3 regions of the Kitasatospora sp. NPDC051853 genome follow, and region 2 is predicted to be linked to each of the others. Evidence: riboswitches for the same ligand, from Rfam matches in the RefSeq annotation. Region 2 holds a riboswitch; each other region holds the start of a gene.
The links. Region 2 has a riboswitch for cobalamin ahead of ACIA8O_RS29960 (ribonucleoside-diphosphate reductase subunit alpha). Riboswitches for the same ligand answer to the same signal wherever they lie in the genome.

Region 1 (4,928 bases), on a different contig from region 2:
AGGGAGATCACGTCGGCGTCCAAGTCCTCGATGGCGCCGAGGATTTCACCGAACTCGGCGTAGCACATGTGGGTGTGGACCTGGGTGTCGGCGCGGACGCCCGAGGTGGTGAGGCGGAACGCCTCGGTGGCCCACGCCAGGTAGCCGGCCCGGTCGGCGGCGCGCAGCGGCAGGGTCTCGCGCAGGGCGGGCTCGTCCACCTGGACGACCGCGGCCCCGGCGGCCTCCAGGTCGGTGACCTCGTCGCGCAGGGCGAGGGCGACCTGGCGGGCGGTGTCGCCGAGCGGCTGGTCGTCGCGGACGAAGGACCAGGCGAGCATGGTGACCGGGCCGGTGAGCATGCCCTTGACCGGACGGTCCGTCAGGGACTGGGCGTAGCGCTGCCAGTCGACGGTCATCGGGGCGGGCCGGGAGATGTCGCCGGCCAGCACCGGGGGCCGGACGTACCGGGTGCCGTAGGACTGCACCCAGCCGTGCTGGGTGGCGAGGTAGCCGGTGAGCTGCTCGGCGAAGTACTGGACCATGTCGTTGCGTTCGGGCTCGCCGTGCACCAGGACGTCCAGGCCGGCCTTCTCCTGGTACTCGATCACCTCGCGGACCTCGGCCTCCATCCGCTCCCGGTAGGCCGCCGCGTCGATCCGCCCGGCCCGCAAGTCAGCCCGGGCAAGCCGAAGTTCAGCGGTCTGCGGGAAGGAGCCGATGGTGGTGGTCGGCAGCACGGGCAGGGCCAGCCGGGCCCGCTGCGCCGCCGCCCGCTCGGGGTAGGCCTGGCCGCGTCGTGCGTCGGCCTCGGTGGTGGCCGCGACCCGGGCCCGGACGGCCGGGTCGCGGGTGATCGGGGAGCCGGCCCGGGACGCCAGGTCGGCGCGGTTGGCGGCGAGTTGGGGCGCGATGGTGTCCGTGCCCTCCCGCAGGCCCCGGGCGAGCAGGGCCGCCTCGGCGGTCTTCTGCCGGGCGAAGGCCAGCCAGCGGGCGATCTGCGGGTCCAGCTCGCGCTCGGCGGTGGCGTCCAGCGGGACGTGCAGCAGCGAGCAGGACGGCGCGACGTCCACCCGGTCGGCCAGGCCGAGCAGGGTGGCCAGGGTGGCGAGCGACTTCTCCAGGTCGTTGACCCAGACGTTGCGCCCGTCCACCACCCCGGCCACCAGCCGCTTGCCGGGCAGCCCGCCGACGGCCGCGAGGTCCGCCAGGTTGGCCGCGGCGGGCCCGGTGAAGTCCAGGCCGACCCCCTCCACCGGGGCCTTGGCGAGCACCTTCAGCGCCTCGCCGGCCCGGTCGAAGTAGGTGGCGACCAGGATCTTCGGACGGTCGGTGAGGGCGCCGAGGTCGCGGAACACCCGGGTGGCGGCGTTGAGTTCGGCCGGGGTGCGGTCCTGGACCAGGGCGGGCTCGTCCAGCTGGACCCACTCGGCACCGGCCGACTTGAGCTCGGCCAGCAGCTGGGCGTAGACCGGCAGCAGCCGGTCGAGCAGGGTGATCGGCTGGAAGCCGGCGGACACGCCGGGGGCCGGCTTGGCCAGCAGCAGGTAGGTCAGCGGGCCGACCAGGACCGGGCGGCCCCGGTGGCCGAGCCCGATCGCCTCGCGCAGCTCGCCGACCGCCTTGGCGGAGTCGGCGGTGAAGACCGTGTCCGGTCCCAACTCGGGCACCAGATAGTGGTAGTTGGTGTCGAACCACTTGGTCATCTCCAGCGGCGCGACCTCCTGGGTGCCGCGGGCCATGGCGAAGTAGCCGTCCAGCGAGTCGGCCTCGACGGCGGCGCGGTGGCGGGGCGGGATCGCGCCGACGGCCACCGTGGTGTCCAGGACGTGGTCGTAGAACGAGAAGTCCCCGGTGGGGACTTCGGTGATGCCGGCTCCGGCGAGGCGGCGCCAGTTGGCGCACCGCAGTTCGGCGGCGGTGGAGCGGAGGGCGGCGGCGCTGACGGTGCCCTTCCAGTAGCCCTCGACCGCCTTCTTGAGCTCACGGTCCGGCCCCTGCCGGGGGTAACCGTAAACGGTGACCTGCGAGGCGGTGGTGCTGGTGGTCACGGAGACTCTCCTTCGCGAGTCGCGCTGCGATCCCGGGAGGGCGCGCGGGCGAGGAGGTGTGACAGCGCGGACGCGGCACCAGGATGTGCCCGTCCGTTCCGCCGACCCGCCCACGAGGTCACCGAGATCACCGCGTGCGGGGTGCACACGGGCAGTGGCAGGTCTTCGGACTCGCGGGCACATCCGTCCTGGACAGGGCGGACACCTAGTGGCCGTCGCTTCCCGGGCCCGTCACGGGCCCAGTGCGTGTGACGGCGGTCGTTCCCACTCACCGCTGCGGGGCAGTCCCGGACTGGCCAGATGAAAGGCGTCACCGGGTTCCCTCTTACGACGCACCTGACAGGCTGTCAGGGCGAACCGACTGCGGTTCCCACCCTAGGCCCCCGCGCCGGTCCTGTCCCGCACGTCCGCATGCCGGAAGCGGATTCGAGACGGGGCCCGGGACCACGGTCCCGGGCCGGGGCGGTCCCCGGAGCACGTTCCCGGGCGCCATCTCGTCCTCGCCGGCGACGGATTGACGGTGCGTCGGATGATCCTCTGGGAGGGCGCCGGGACGAGGTCCGGCGCCCGAACCGGAGGGGCCCGACGATGAACGAGCACGCACCGCAGCACGCACCGCAGCACCACCGCCAGACCCGCCGCACCACCCGCCGAGGGGTGGCCGCCGCCGTCACCGCCGCGACCGCCACCGCCGTACTGGCCGGGGTCCTGGCACCGGCCGAGGCCTTCGCCGGCCCACGGCGGGACGTCGTGCAGCAGCGCCTCGACGCGCTGGTGAAGGACGACGGGATGCCCGCCGCCCTGGCCACCGTGAAGGGCCGCGACGGCCGCAGCCGCAGCTACACCGCCGGTGTCGGCGACGTCGTCACCAAGGCCAAGGTGCCGGTGGACGGGCAGGTACGGATCGGCAGCAACACCAAGGCGTTCACCGCCGTGGTGGTCCTCCAGCTGGTCGCCGAGGGCAAGGTCGGCCTGGACGCCGCCGTCGACACCTACCTGCCGGGCCTGGTGCGCGGGGAGGGCATCGACGGCCGGAAGATCACGGTCCGTCAGCTGCTCCAGCACACCAGCGGCCTGCCCGAGTACGTGAACCAGGGCGCCGTCCTGAGCGACCCCGGGCGCTACTACGAGCCGCGCGAACTCCTGGACGCCGCGCTGGCCCAGAAGGCCCACTTCGCCCCCGGCACCCAGTGGGAGTACAACAACACCAACTACCTGCTGGCGGGCCTGATCATCCAGAAGGTCACCGGGCGCCCGCTCGGCGAGGAGGTCACCAAGCGGGTGATCGACCGGATCGGCCTGCGCCACACCTCCTTCCCCGCCCCCGGGGACAGGACGATCCACGAGGCCCACCCCAAGGGCTACCAGCGCACCGCCGACGGCTCGCTGCGCGACTACACCGAGCTGGACCCGTCCTGGGGCTGGGCAGCCGGCGCCGTCGTGTCGACCAACAGCGACGTCAACCGGTTCTACGGCGCACTCCTGACGGGCCGTCTGCTGCCCGCGGCCCAGCTGGCCGAGATGCGCACCACCGTCCCCGCCGAGGCGATCGGCCCCGGCGCCCGCTACGGGCTCGGGCTGGTCAGCCGCCCGCTCTCCTGCGGCGGCCTCGCCTGGGGCCACGGCGGGGCGATCCCGGGCTTCGAGACCGTCGGTGGCGTCACCGAGGACGGACGCGCCGTCAACGTCGCGGTGACCACCATCCCGGCCCCCGAGACCGCGAAGCGCGTGGAGCAGGTGGTGGACGCGGCGCTCTGCCGCTGACCCCCGCCCACGGCACAGTTCCCCCGCACCAGTGGAGTCCTGATGAACCAACAAGCCCTGCAGCGGCTGCGGTACGCCGTGACGGCGACCGCCGCCGTCGGGCTCGCCCTGACCGCCTTCGCCCCGGCACCGGCCGAGGCCTCCGCCGGGCCGCGCCCGGACGTCGTGCAGCAGCGCCTCGACGCGCTGGTGAAGGACGACGGGATGCCCGCCGCCCTGGCCACCGTCAAGGGCCGCGACGGCCGCAGCCGCAGCTACACCGCCGGTACCGGCGACCTGGCCACCGGCGCCCCGGTCCCGGTCGACGGGCAGATCCGGGCGGGCAGCAACACCAAGGCGTTCACCGCCGTGGTGGTCCTGCAACTGGTCGCCGAGGGCAAGGTCGGCCTGGACAGCAGAGTGGACACCTACCTGCCGGGCCTGCTGCGCGGGGACGGCTTCGACGGCCGGAAGATCACGGTCCGTCAGCTGCTCCAGCACACCAGTGGCCTGCCCGACTACATGGACGCGCCCGCGCTGGCCGACTTCACCGCGATCCAGTACCGCTACTTCGAGCCGCGCGAACTCCTCGACGGAGCACTGGCGCAGAGGGCCCTGTTCGCCGCCGGGACCGGCTGGGCGTACAGCAACACCAACTACCTGGTGGCGGGCCTGCTGATCCAGAAGGTCACCGGCCGCCCGTTCGGGGAGGAGGTCACCAAGCGGGTGATCGACCGGATCGGCCTGCGTCACACCTACGTCCCGGCAGTCGGGGAGACCAGGATCCGCGAGGCCCACCCGCACGGCTACCTGCGCACCGCCCCCGGCGCGCCGCTGGTCGACTACACCGCGATGGACGCCTCGATGGCCTGGGCGGCGGGGGCGGTGGTGTCCACCAACACCGACCTGAACGCCTTCTACGGCGCACTCCTGACGGGCCGTCTGCTGCCGGCCGCCCAGCTGGCCGAGATGCGCACCACCGTCCCGGCCGAGCTGTTCGGTCCCGGCGTCCGCTACGGCCTGGGGATCCAGAGCCGGCCGCTGAGCTGCGGCGCTCTGGTCTGGGGCCACGGCGGCACCTCCCCGGGCCACCGCACCCGGGGCGGCGCCACCGAGGACGGCCGGGCTGCGACCGTCACCGTCACCACCGTCCCG
Region 2 (4,928 bases):
GTAGGCGGTGAGCATGATGCGCTCGGCGATCAGCGTGGAGAGCTGCTTGGCCTCGGCGGAGTCGAAGTCCAGGCGGAGCTGGAAGAAGACGTCCTGGAGACCCATCACACCGAGGCCGACCGGCCGCCAGCGGGAGTTGGAGGTGCCCGCCTCGGTGGTCGGGTAGAAGTTGATGTCGATGACCCGGTCCAGGAAGGTCACGGCGGTGCGCACGGTGGCGTCCAGCCGCTCCCAGTCCATCGCGTTGAGCAGGTCGGCGACGGTGGCACCCGCGGCGACGTGGGCGCCCAGGTTGACCGAGCCGAGGTTGCAGACGGCGGTCTCGGAGTCGTCGGTGACCTCGATGATCTCGGTGCAGAGGTTCGAGGAGTGGACCACCCGGCCGGGCAGCGCGGTCTGGTTGGCGGCCCGGTTGGAGGCGTCCTTGAAGGTCATCCAGCCGTTGCCGGTCTGCGCCAGGGTGCGCATCATCCGGGCGTACAGGGTCTGCGCCGGGATGGTGCGGACGGCCTTGCCGGCCTGCTCGGCCTTGAGGTAGGCCTCGTCGAACTCGGCGCCCCAGAGGTCGACCAGCTCGGGCACGTCGGCCGGGGAGAACAGCGACCAGTCGGCGTTGGCGTTCACCCGGCGCATGAACTCGTCCGGGATCCAGTGGGCCAGGTTGAGGTTGTGGGTCCGGCGGGCCTCCTCGCCGGTGTTGTCGCGGAGCTCCAGGAACTCCTCGATGTCCGCGTGCCAGGTCTCCAGGTAGACGCAGGCCGCGCCCTTGCGGCGGCCGCCCTGGTTCACCGCGGCGACCGAGGAGTCCAGGGTGCGCAGGAACGGGACGATGCCGTTGGACTTGCCGTTGGTGCCGCGGATCAGGCTGCCGCGCGAGCGGATCCGGGAGTAGGACAGGCCGATGCCGCCGGCGTGCTTGGAGAGCCGGGCGATCTGGGCGTACCGGTTGTAGATCGAGTCCAGGTTGTCCAGCGGCGAGTCCAGCAGGTAGCAGGAGGACATCTGCGGGTGCTTGGTGCCGGAGTTGAACAGCGTCGGGGAGCTGGTCAGGTACTCCAGACGGCTCATCAGGCGGTAGAGCCCGGCCACCTCGGCCACCGACTCCTCGGTGTCGCCGACCGCCAGGCCCGCCGCGACCCGGAGCAGGAAGTGCTGCGGGGTCTCGATCACCTGACGGGTGATCGGGTGGCGCAGCAGGTAGCGGGACTGCACGGTGCGCAGGCCGAAGTACTCGAAGCGGTCGTCGCCGGAGCGGTCGACCAGACCGTCGAAGGCGGCCGCGTGCTTGGCCACGAAGGCCGCGGTGACGTCACCGATCAGGCCCTCGGCGTGGCCGACGGCGATCGAGGCGGAGAAGGAGACGGCGCCCTGCGAGACGGCCTCGTCCTGGATCTCCAGCGCCAGCAGCCGGGCCGCCAGCTTCGAGTACTGCGGGTCCTCGGCGATCATCGAGGCGGCAGCCTCCACGGCCAGCCCGCGCAGCTCGGCGAAGTCCGAACCGGCGTGCCGGCCGCGCAGCGCAGCGGCCGCGACGTGGCCCGGGTCCACCTGGGGGAGGTCGGCGCTGCGGTCCGTGAGGAGCCGGAGCAGGGCGGCCCCCGGTTCGGTCCGGTCTTCGGCGGTTCCCTGGGCGGGCAGGGCAACTGAGGCAGCGATGGTCAAGGCGCTTCTCTCCTGGCGGCGGCGGTCGGCATGGCTGCCGGGCCGACTTGGGCGCAGGGGAGTACGGCGCTGACGCCGTCACGGCGCGCGCGATCCACCCCCCGGCCCACCCGCGAGGCCCGGACGTCACTGCGGTGCTCCAAGGCATCTGCGGGGAAGCCGTGTGGCACACCGTCGGCAGGTCACCGGACTCGCGGGCCGTCGTCGAGGCGGCCGCTCACCGTTGCGGGGCAGTCCCGGACTTCCACCGGAGTTCCCCTGCATCGACAGCGAGAGCGAGCATACATGTAGTGCTAGCTGGCTTGGTGGACCCCACATCTTGTGTGGTGTCGTGTAGCGCGATGGTGGCCCGGAGTGATGGCCGGAGGCCCCGCAGGAGGCCGTTCGGGGAGCCGAGGCCGTCCCTGTTCGCGGATTCTCCACATGGCCTAGGATCTGCGCTCATGAGTGATGGGGTGGGCATGAACGGTGGCAACGGGCAGCAGCCCGGTCAGGGATATCCGCAGTACCAGCAGCAGTACCCGGGGTACGGTCCGCCGGCCGGCGGACCGGACTGGGACGCGATGGCGCAGCGGGCCCAGGACGACGCGAAGCGGAAGACCCGGATGCGGTTGCTGCTCGGCGTGGTCGCGCTCGCGGTCGTCGGCGGGCTGGTCGCCGTGGCGGTCTCCGTGTCGAAGGGCGGCGACCCGGTCGCACAGCCGACCGGGACGGCCTCGACCGGCAAGACCGGCTCCAGCGTGAGCCCGACGGCCACCACCGGGGCGACCAAGGCGCCGGTACCGAACCCGGCGTCCCCGCTCGCCGGTGACGACGCGTCACTCAAGGCCATCTGGGACGTGAGCACGGACAAGGCACCCGTGGACCCGGCCGCGTTCTTCCCCGAGGAGACCCTCGAGTTCGGCGGCGCCGTCTGGACCCGGCGCAGCGCGACGACGGTCACGCCGTGCTGGCACGCCATCACCGGCGGGCTCGCGGACGCGATCGAGAACCAGGCCTGCCGGCAGGTGGTGCGGGCCACCTACGTGCTGAACGACAGCGCCGTGGTGGTCGGCGTGGCGGTCTTCGACAAGCGGCTCCAGGCCGAGACGGCGACCGGCAACGTCAACGGACAGCTCAAGGGCCTCCAGGTCGAAGGCATGAAGGACTTCTGCCAGGAGGTGGGGTGCGCCAGCACGCACGGCTCGCTCGGCCGGTTCGCGTACTTCACGGCCGCGGGCTCGGCGAAGGAGGGCGGCATCACCGCTGACAAGGTCGCCACCGACGCCGGACCGGGCTTCGCCGCCCGGGTGCGCTCGACGCTGGAGAAGCGGGCTCTCTCGCAGGCGGGCTGACCGGTGTGACCTGGGGTCAGATCCGCACGCAGGCCCCGATACTGTCTCCCTGTCAAGGATGATCAGGAGTTGTCAGGGGGAGTCCGTGATATCTCTGCGGGGCAGACACGGCGGTGCTGTGACGCTGGGCGCCGTGACGCTGACGGCCTCGCTCGTCTGCGCGACGGTGATAGCGGTCAGCGGCGCGGAGGACGGGCCGGGAGCGGCCCCGACCTCCGCCCCGGCCTCGTCCGGGCCCGGCCTGGCGTCGGCCCCGGCGTCGCGTCCGGTGCCGGCCGATCTGGGCAAGGACCTGCTCAAGCGTGACCCGGCCGCCTCGCCCAACGCCCGGGCGGTCTTCCAGCTGCTGGCCGACCTGGAGCAGGCCGCCCGCTCGGGCAAGCCGCGCGGCACGGTCATCGGGCAGCACGTGGAACTGCAGAACGAGCTCTACAACGCCTCCTACGGTGACTTCGCCGGCTCCAAGCCGGCCGGCTACTACTACAAGAAGGCGGCCGACATCACCGGCAAGCTGCCGGGGTTCGTCGAGGCGGACCTGGGGCCGGGGTACGGGCAGTCGGCCTGGGGGGTCGGCAACGAGCGGAGCTACTCGGCCGGGCGCTGGCCCTCCTGCGAGGCCAAGTGGCAGTACGCCGACGACGCGGTGGACCTGCTGAAGGCGGTCTGGTCGGGCTACCCCCGTGCGGCGGACGGCAGTTACGGGACCGGTGCCGGCGGCGCGCAGCGCAACTGCGACGGCAGCACCACCGTCCTGCCGGACAACGGCGGCGCCCCGGCCGGGATGGTCGGCATGTCCTTCCACGAGCCCTACCCCGGTGCCCCGGTGAAGTCCTTCGAGAACGTGCTCTGCCGCAGCTCTCCCCGGATGACCGACCCGAAGTGGTTCGGCCGGGTGGTCGACCAGGCGGGCGGGACCCGTGAGAACCAGGCCCTGATGGAGGACCTGCGCTTCCTCGCGGACCACCTGGAGTACCTGGCCGCGCACGACGTCCCGGTGCTCTTCCGGCCGTACCACGAGATGAACAACCAGGACTGCCAGCGCAGTTTCTGGTGGTCCGGGCAGACCGGTGCGGACTTCAAGAAGCTCTGGATGATCACCTACCGGTACCTGGTGGAGACCCGGGGGCTGCACAACCTGATCTTCGTCTGGACCCCGGTCTCCTGGGACGGTGCGCCGGGCGTCGAGCCCTGGGACTACTACCCGGGCGAGGGGTACGTCGACGTGGTCGGGGTGGACGACTACAGCGGGAGTCCGACCGACCCGATCGGCACCGGCGAGCTGTGGACCAAGCGCTACTACGACGGACTCTCGGCGTACCGCAAGCCCAGGGTGCTGGCCGAGTCGTTCGCCGTGCCGGTGAACTCCCGTCAGAAGGACACGCTCGCGCAGACCCCGTGGACGATGTGGACGGTGTGGGGGCAGTCGCTCACCGAACGGAACGTCAACCCCGGCCCGGTGGTGAACCGGCTGGCCGACGTCAAGGACACCTACAACAGCCCGCTGGCGATCACCGGTGGATCCGGACGTTTCGGGGCGAACCAGGACTGGTCGGCGCTGCACTTGGATTGAGTTTCATAACGATCGCCCGGACCGACCGAACCCGGTGTCAACGGCGTCGGACCGGTGTGGCAGGCTAGCCGCATTTGACCGGCCATCACCTGGGGGGCATCCGGTGTCCTACGCGACCGAGCTCGGATACGCCGGGCGGCACGTCCGACCGGCCGCCCTGGTGGCGGGCGGCTGGGGTGCGGTCCTGCTGGTCTGGGCGGCGTACAACTGCTTCGTGCAGGTGGGCGTCCTCACCTTCGTCCAGGGGATCTTCTACTACGGCGTCAGCGACGGCTCCTCGAAGGCCGAGACCAACAACCTCAACTACGCGGTGGTCTACCTGGTCTCGGCCTGGCTGATCCTCGGCGGCCGCTACTGGGCCC
Region 3 (4,928 bases), on a different contig from region 2:
GGTGCCCGGCGGCCACCTTCTCCACCGCGGACGGGGCCCAGTCCTCGGCCTCCATCGCCTCGACCAGGGCACGGGCCTGCGCCTCGGCCGCGTCGGTGGCGCCCAGGGTCAGCGCCGCCTCGTCCAGGCCGAGCGCCTCGCGCAGGCCGGGCAGCGCGCTGACGCCGCCCCAGATCTGACGGGCCCGCAGGATCGCCAGCACGATGTTGACCCGGTCCTCGCCGGCCGGGGCCTGGCCGAGCACGTGCAGGCCGTCCCGGATCTGGGCGTCCTTGATCTCGCAGAGCCAGCCGTCGACGTGCAGCAGGAAGTCGTCGAAGCCGTCGTCCTCGGGGCGCTCGTCCAGGCCGAGGTCGTGGTCCAGCTTGGCGGCCTGGATCAGGGTCCAGATCTGGGCCCGGATGGCCGGCAGCTTGGCCGGGTCCATCGCGGCGATGTTGGAGTGCTCGTCGAGCAGCTGCTCCAGCCGCGCGATGTCGCCGTAGGAGTCGGCCCGGGCCATCGGCGGGACCAGGTGGTCGACCAGGGTGGCGTGGGCGCGGCGCTTGGCCTGGGTGCCCTCGCCCGGGTCGTTGACCAGGAAGGGGTAGACCAGCGGCAGGTTGCCGAGCACCGCGTCCGGCCCGCACTCGGCGGACAGCGCGGCGGTCTTGCCGGGCAGCCACTCCAGGTTGCCGTGCTTGCCGAGGTGGACCACGGCGTGGGCGCCGAAGCCGCCGTCGGCCTGCGCGGCCTCGATCCAGCGGTAGGCGGCCAGGTAGTGGTGGCTCGGCGGCAGGTCCGGGTCGTGGTAGATCGCGACCGGGTTCTCGCCGAAGCCGCGCGGCGGCTGGATCAGCACGAGGAGGTTGCCGGAGCGGATCGCGGCCAGCACGATGTCGCCGTCCGGGTTCTGCGAGTGGTCCACGTAGAGGTTGCCGGGGGCCGGGCCCCAGTGCTCCTCGACCTGCTCGCGCAGACCCTGCGGCAGCTCGGCGTACCAGCGGCGGTAGTCGGCGGCCGGGATGCGGACCGGGTTGCGGGCGAGCTGGTCCTCCGTCAGCCAGTCCTGGTCGTAGCCGCCGGCCGCGATCAGCGCGTGGATCAGCTCGTCGCCCTCGTGCCCGTCGCCGGTGAGGTCCAGGCCGGGGACGTCGGTGCCGATGTCCATGCCCTCGGCGCGCAGCCGGGCCATCAGCCGCATCGCCGAGGCCGGGGTGTCCAGGCCGACCGCGTTGCCCACCCGGGCGTGCTTGGTCGGGTACGCGGAGAGCACCAGGGCCAACCGCCGCTCGGCGGCCGGGACGTGACGCAGCCTCGCGTGGGCGACCGCGATGCCCGCCACCCGGGCGGCCCGCTCGGCGTCCGCCGCGTAGACGGTCAGGCCGTCCTGGTCCAGCTCCTTGAAGGAGAACGGCACGGTGATCAGGCGGCCGTCGAACTCCGGCACGGCGATCTGGGTCGCGGTGTCCAGCGGGGAGAGGCCGTCGTCGCTGGCCTCCCACTGCTCGCGGGACCAGGTCAGGCAGAGCGCCTGGAGGATCGGGCGGTCCAGCGCGGCCAGCGCGCCGGCGTCCCAGGCCTCCTCGTCGCCGCCGGCCTGCGCGTCGGCCGGGCGGGTGCCGCCGGCCGCCAGCACGGTGGTGACCAGCGCGTCGGCCTGCGCCAGCTCGGCCAGCAGCTCCGGCTCGGCGCCGCGCAGGGTCGCGCAGTAGATCGCCTTCGCCCGGGCGCCCGTGGCCTCGATCGCCTGGCAGAGGATCTCCACGAAGGCGGTGTTCCCGCTCATGTGGTGGGCGCGGTAGTAGAGCACCGTCACCAGCGGGCCGTCGTTGTCGGCCGCCTGACGCTCCAACGGGCCCCAGGCGGGCGCGGAGGCGGGCGCCGCGAAGCCGTGGCCGGTGAGCAGCACGGTGTCGGAGAGGAAGGCGCCGAGCTCGGCCAGGTTGGCCGGGCCGCCGTGCGCCAGGTAGGCGTGCGCCTCGGCGGCCAGGCCGGCGGGCACCGTGGAGAGCTCCATCAGCTGGGCGTCCGGGGCCTGTTCGCCCGTCAGCACCACCACCGGGCGCGGCCCGGCGAGCAGCGCGTCCAGGCCCTCCTGCCAGGCCCGGCGGCCGCCGAGCAGCCGGACGACGACCAGGTCGGTGCCCTCCAGCAGCGCGGGCAGGTCGTCCACCCCGAGCCGGGCCGGGTTCCCCAGCCGGTACGGGACCGGACCGTTCGAGGCGCGGGCGCTCAACAGGTCGGTGTCGGAGGTGGAGAGGAGCAGGATCATGCGGAGGCCCTCCCGGCCGTGACTTCACGCCGGGACGGCGGCGGGCACGAGGAGACGGCGGCGCGACGGAGCGCTGGTGTACGGCGCACGGGCACGGCGGAGCCTTCCTCGGGGTCCGCGCCCCGGGCTGGTGTGAGGACGGCAGGAGTTCCTGGCTCCCACGGCCGAACCGTGGTCACAGTGGCGGGACCGCACCGGATTCGCACCGGTTTCCTCCCCATAGCGCCGTCGCTGGCGTTGGCTGGGCTGTGCGCCCACCCGGGGAGCATCGTACGGGGTGCGCCCGGGTTGCGGACCAGGGTCCCGAAGGTCTGTCAGGTGATCACCGGTGCGGGCGGGGGAGGACGGGAGGGTGGACGGAGGGTCGGGTGGTCGGGGAGAGCGGGCCGTGCCGCCGGGGACGGAGGGTCGCGCGGACGTGACGCAGCGGACAGGAGCAAACCGGCGGAACGTGGGTATGCTCGCGGCCATGCCACCCACGCCGCCCGTCGCCGAGTCACGCCCCGGCGCGTCCGACCGCGACCGGGGCGGTGCCTCCGCAGCCGGGCGGGAGGCCGCCTCCGGGCCCGACCGCGACCGGGGTGACGCCTGCCCGGGAGCGCTGCGGCTGCACCGGGCCGACGACGGGGCGTTGGCCCGGGTCCGGCTTCCCGGCGGCCTGCTGACGGCCGCTCAGGCCCTCGCCCTGGCCGACGCGGCCGAGCGGCTCGGCGACGGGCGGCTGGAGCTGACCTCGCGCGGCAACGTCCAGCTGCGGGGCCTGGCCGAGGACGCCGGGGCCGAGCTCGGTGCCCTGCTGCGGGCTGCCGGGCTGCTGCCCTCCGAGACCCACGAGCGGGTCCGCAACGTCATCGCCTCGCCGCTCTCCGGGCTGGACGGGCTCGGCAGCGCCGACGTCCGGGCCTGGGCGCGGGAGTTGGACGCGCTGCTGTGCGCCAGCCCGCCGGCCGCCGGACTGGCCGGACTGTTCCTCTTCGTCCTGGACGACGGCCGCGGCGACGTGGCCTCCCTGGACGCCGATGTGACCTTGATCGCAACGCCCGGCGGCGGCGCGCTGCTGCGCCTCGGCCGGGCCGCCACCGCCCGCCGGGTCGCCCCCGGGACCGCTCCCGCCGCCGCGCTGGCCGCCGCCGAGGAGTTCCTGACGGCGGTACGAGCGGCTGGGGTGAAGGCCTGGTTCGTCCGGGAGGCCGCCCAGCTGCTCGACCCGGGCGCCGAGCCGCTGCCCGTCTTCGCGGGCGGCGCCCCCGAGTTGGGACCGTTCGGCGGCGGGGTCGTGGCCGGCACCCGCTTCGGCAGCGTGACCGCCGCCCAGTGGCGGGCGCTGGCCGGGGCCTGCGCCGGAGAGCTGCGGATCACCCCGTGGCGCAGCGTCGTACTCCCCGGGGCGACGGCGGTCGGCGAACTGGCCGCCGCCGGGCTGCGCCTGACGCCCGGTTCGCCCTGGGAGCTGGCCACCGCCTGCACCGGCGCGCCGGGCTGCGCCAAGTCGCTCGCGGACGTACGGGCGGACGCCGCCCGGGCGTTGGAGACCGCCGGGGTGCCCGGGCTGCCGGTGCACTGGTCCGGCTGCGAACGGCGCTGCGGCCACCCCGCCGGGGAGTGGGTCGACGTGCTGGCCACGGGATCGGACATGTACCGGGTGACGAACCATCGGATCTCTGCAAGGACCACGCATGACCTGACGATGGAACAGATGGCCCAGGCGGTAGCCGAGGCCCGGAGGACGAATTGACATCCTCCCCACCCTGAAGGACGGGGATTCCTGGCTCACTCAGCCTGACCGTCAGCGACGGGCAGGGCTTAGAAGATCAACACCAGCCGGGTTGAGACCAGCCCGGACGAGCATCACGCGAGCGGAGTTCTTGTCTCTCGGTGAGGAGACTCCGCAGGCGGTGCACGTATACGTTCTCATCGAAAGAGGTAGGCGGTGCTTGGCTCTCGCTCCGCAGTGCGCGCAGTCCATCGTGGTGTGCGCGGGGTGGACCAGGTGCACGGTACGGCCGTGCTTGCGGGCCATCTCGATCAGCGCCGTTTTGGTCGCGCCGATCGCGGCGTCGGACGCCTTCCTGGCCATGGTGGTCCTGGCGAGGAACTTCGGACGGAAGTCCTCCACGGCGATGTGATCGAAGTCGCGGACCACGCTCTTCGCCCACTTGCGGCCGGTGTCCTGGCGCTGTCTGGCTACCTTCTTGTGCAGCTTCGCTGCCTGCTGCTGCGCCTTGCGGTAGCCCCGGGTCTGCGGCTTCCCCTTCGGGGCGCGACGACGCGCCATCTGACGCTGGTAGCGGGCGAGGCGCTGTGCGGCCGTCCTGCCGTGCTCGGCATGCGGCAGATCGTGAGCGTCGCTGGTGGTGGTGGCAGTGTCCTTCACGCCCCAGTCGACGCCGATCACGCGGCCTGTCGCGGCCAGCGGCTCCGTTGCGACGGGGACGACAAAGCTTGCGTACCAGTGGCCAGTGCTGTCCCGGTACACGCGCACCGACGACGGGTTGGCGGGAAGCTCACGCGACCAGACCACGGTCAGGACAATCCCCCCGGCGAGGTGCAGACGGCCAGCTCTGAGCCGGAAACCACGCCGCGTGTAGTTCAGCGACGTGAGCGCATCCCGTTTTCTCTTCGGCTTCGGCAGCCCGGCCCGCTGAGATGCTGGCAGCTTCGCTCTGACGTCCTG

Region 1: it holds a riboswitch for cobalamin, as region 2 does, so the genes downstream of both, metE (5-methyltetrahydropteroyltriglutamate--homocysteine S-methyltransferase) here and ACIA8O_RS29960 (ribonucleoside-diphosphate reductase subunit alpha) in region 2, are expected to answer to the same signal.
Region 3: it holds a riboswitch for cobalamin, as region 2 does, so the genes downstream of both, cobN (cobaltochelatase subunit CobN) here and ACIA8O_RS29960 (ribonucleoside-diphosphate reductase subunit alpha) in region 2, are expected to answer to the same signal.

The regions. Positions count from the first base shown of each region.
Region 1 covers NZ_JBITBY010000017.1:45,940-50,867, reverse strand. Annotated here, with positions in the region: gene metE (5-methyltetrahydropteroyltriglutamate--homocysteine S-methyltransferase) at 1-2,030, opposite strand, end outside; cobalamin riboswitch at 2,169-2,407, opposite strand; gene ACIA8O_RS36330 (serine hydrolase domain-containing protein) at 2,619-3,794, shown strand; gene ACIA8O_RS36325 (serine hydrolase domain-containing protein) at 3,837-4,928, shown strand, end outside.
Region 2 covers NZ_JBITBY010000011.1:251,203-256,130, reverse strand. Annotated here, with positions in the region: gene ACIA8O_RS29960 (ribonucleoside-diphosphate reductase subunit alpha) at 1-1,662, opposite strand, end outside; cobalamin riboswitch at 1,821-1,962, opposite strand; gene ACIA8O_RS29955 (hypothetical protein) at 2,106-2,996, shown strand; gene ACIA8O_RS29950 (glycoside hydrolase family 26 protein) at 3,130-4,566, shown strand; gene ACIA8O_RS29945 (hypothetical protein) at 4,670-4,928, shown strand, end outside.
Region 3 covers NZ_JBITBY010000007.1:26,654-31,581, forward strand. Annotated here, with positions in the region: gene cobN (cobaltochelatase subunit CobN) at 1-2,254, opposite strand, end outside; cobalamin riboswitch at 2,377-2,499, opposite strand; gene ACIA8O_RS20590 (cobalamin biosynthesis protein CobG) at 2,712-3,989, shown strand; gene ACIA8O_RS20595 (RNA-guided endonuclease InsQ/TnpB family protein) at 4,041-4,928, opposite strand, start outside.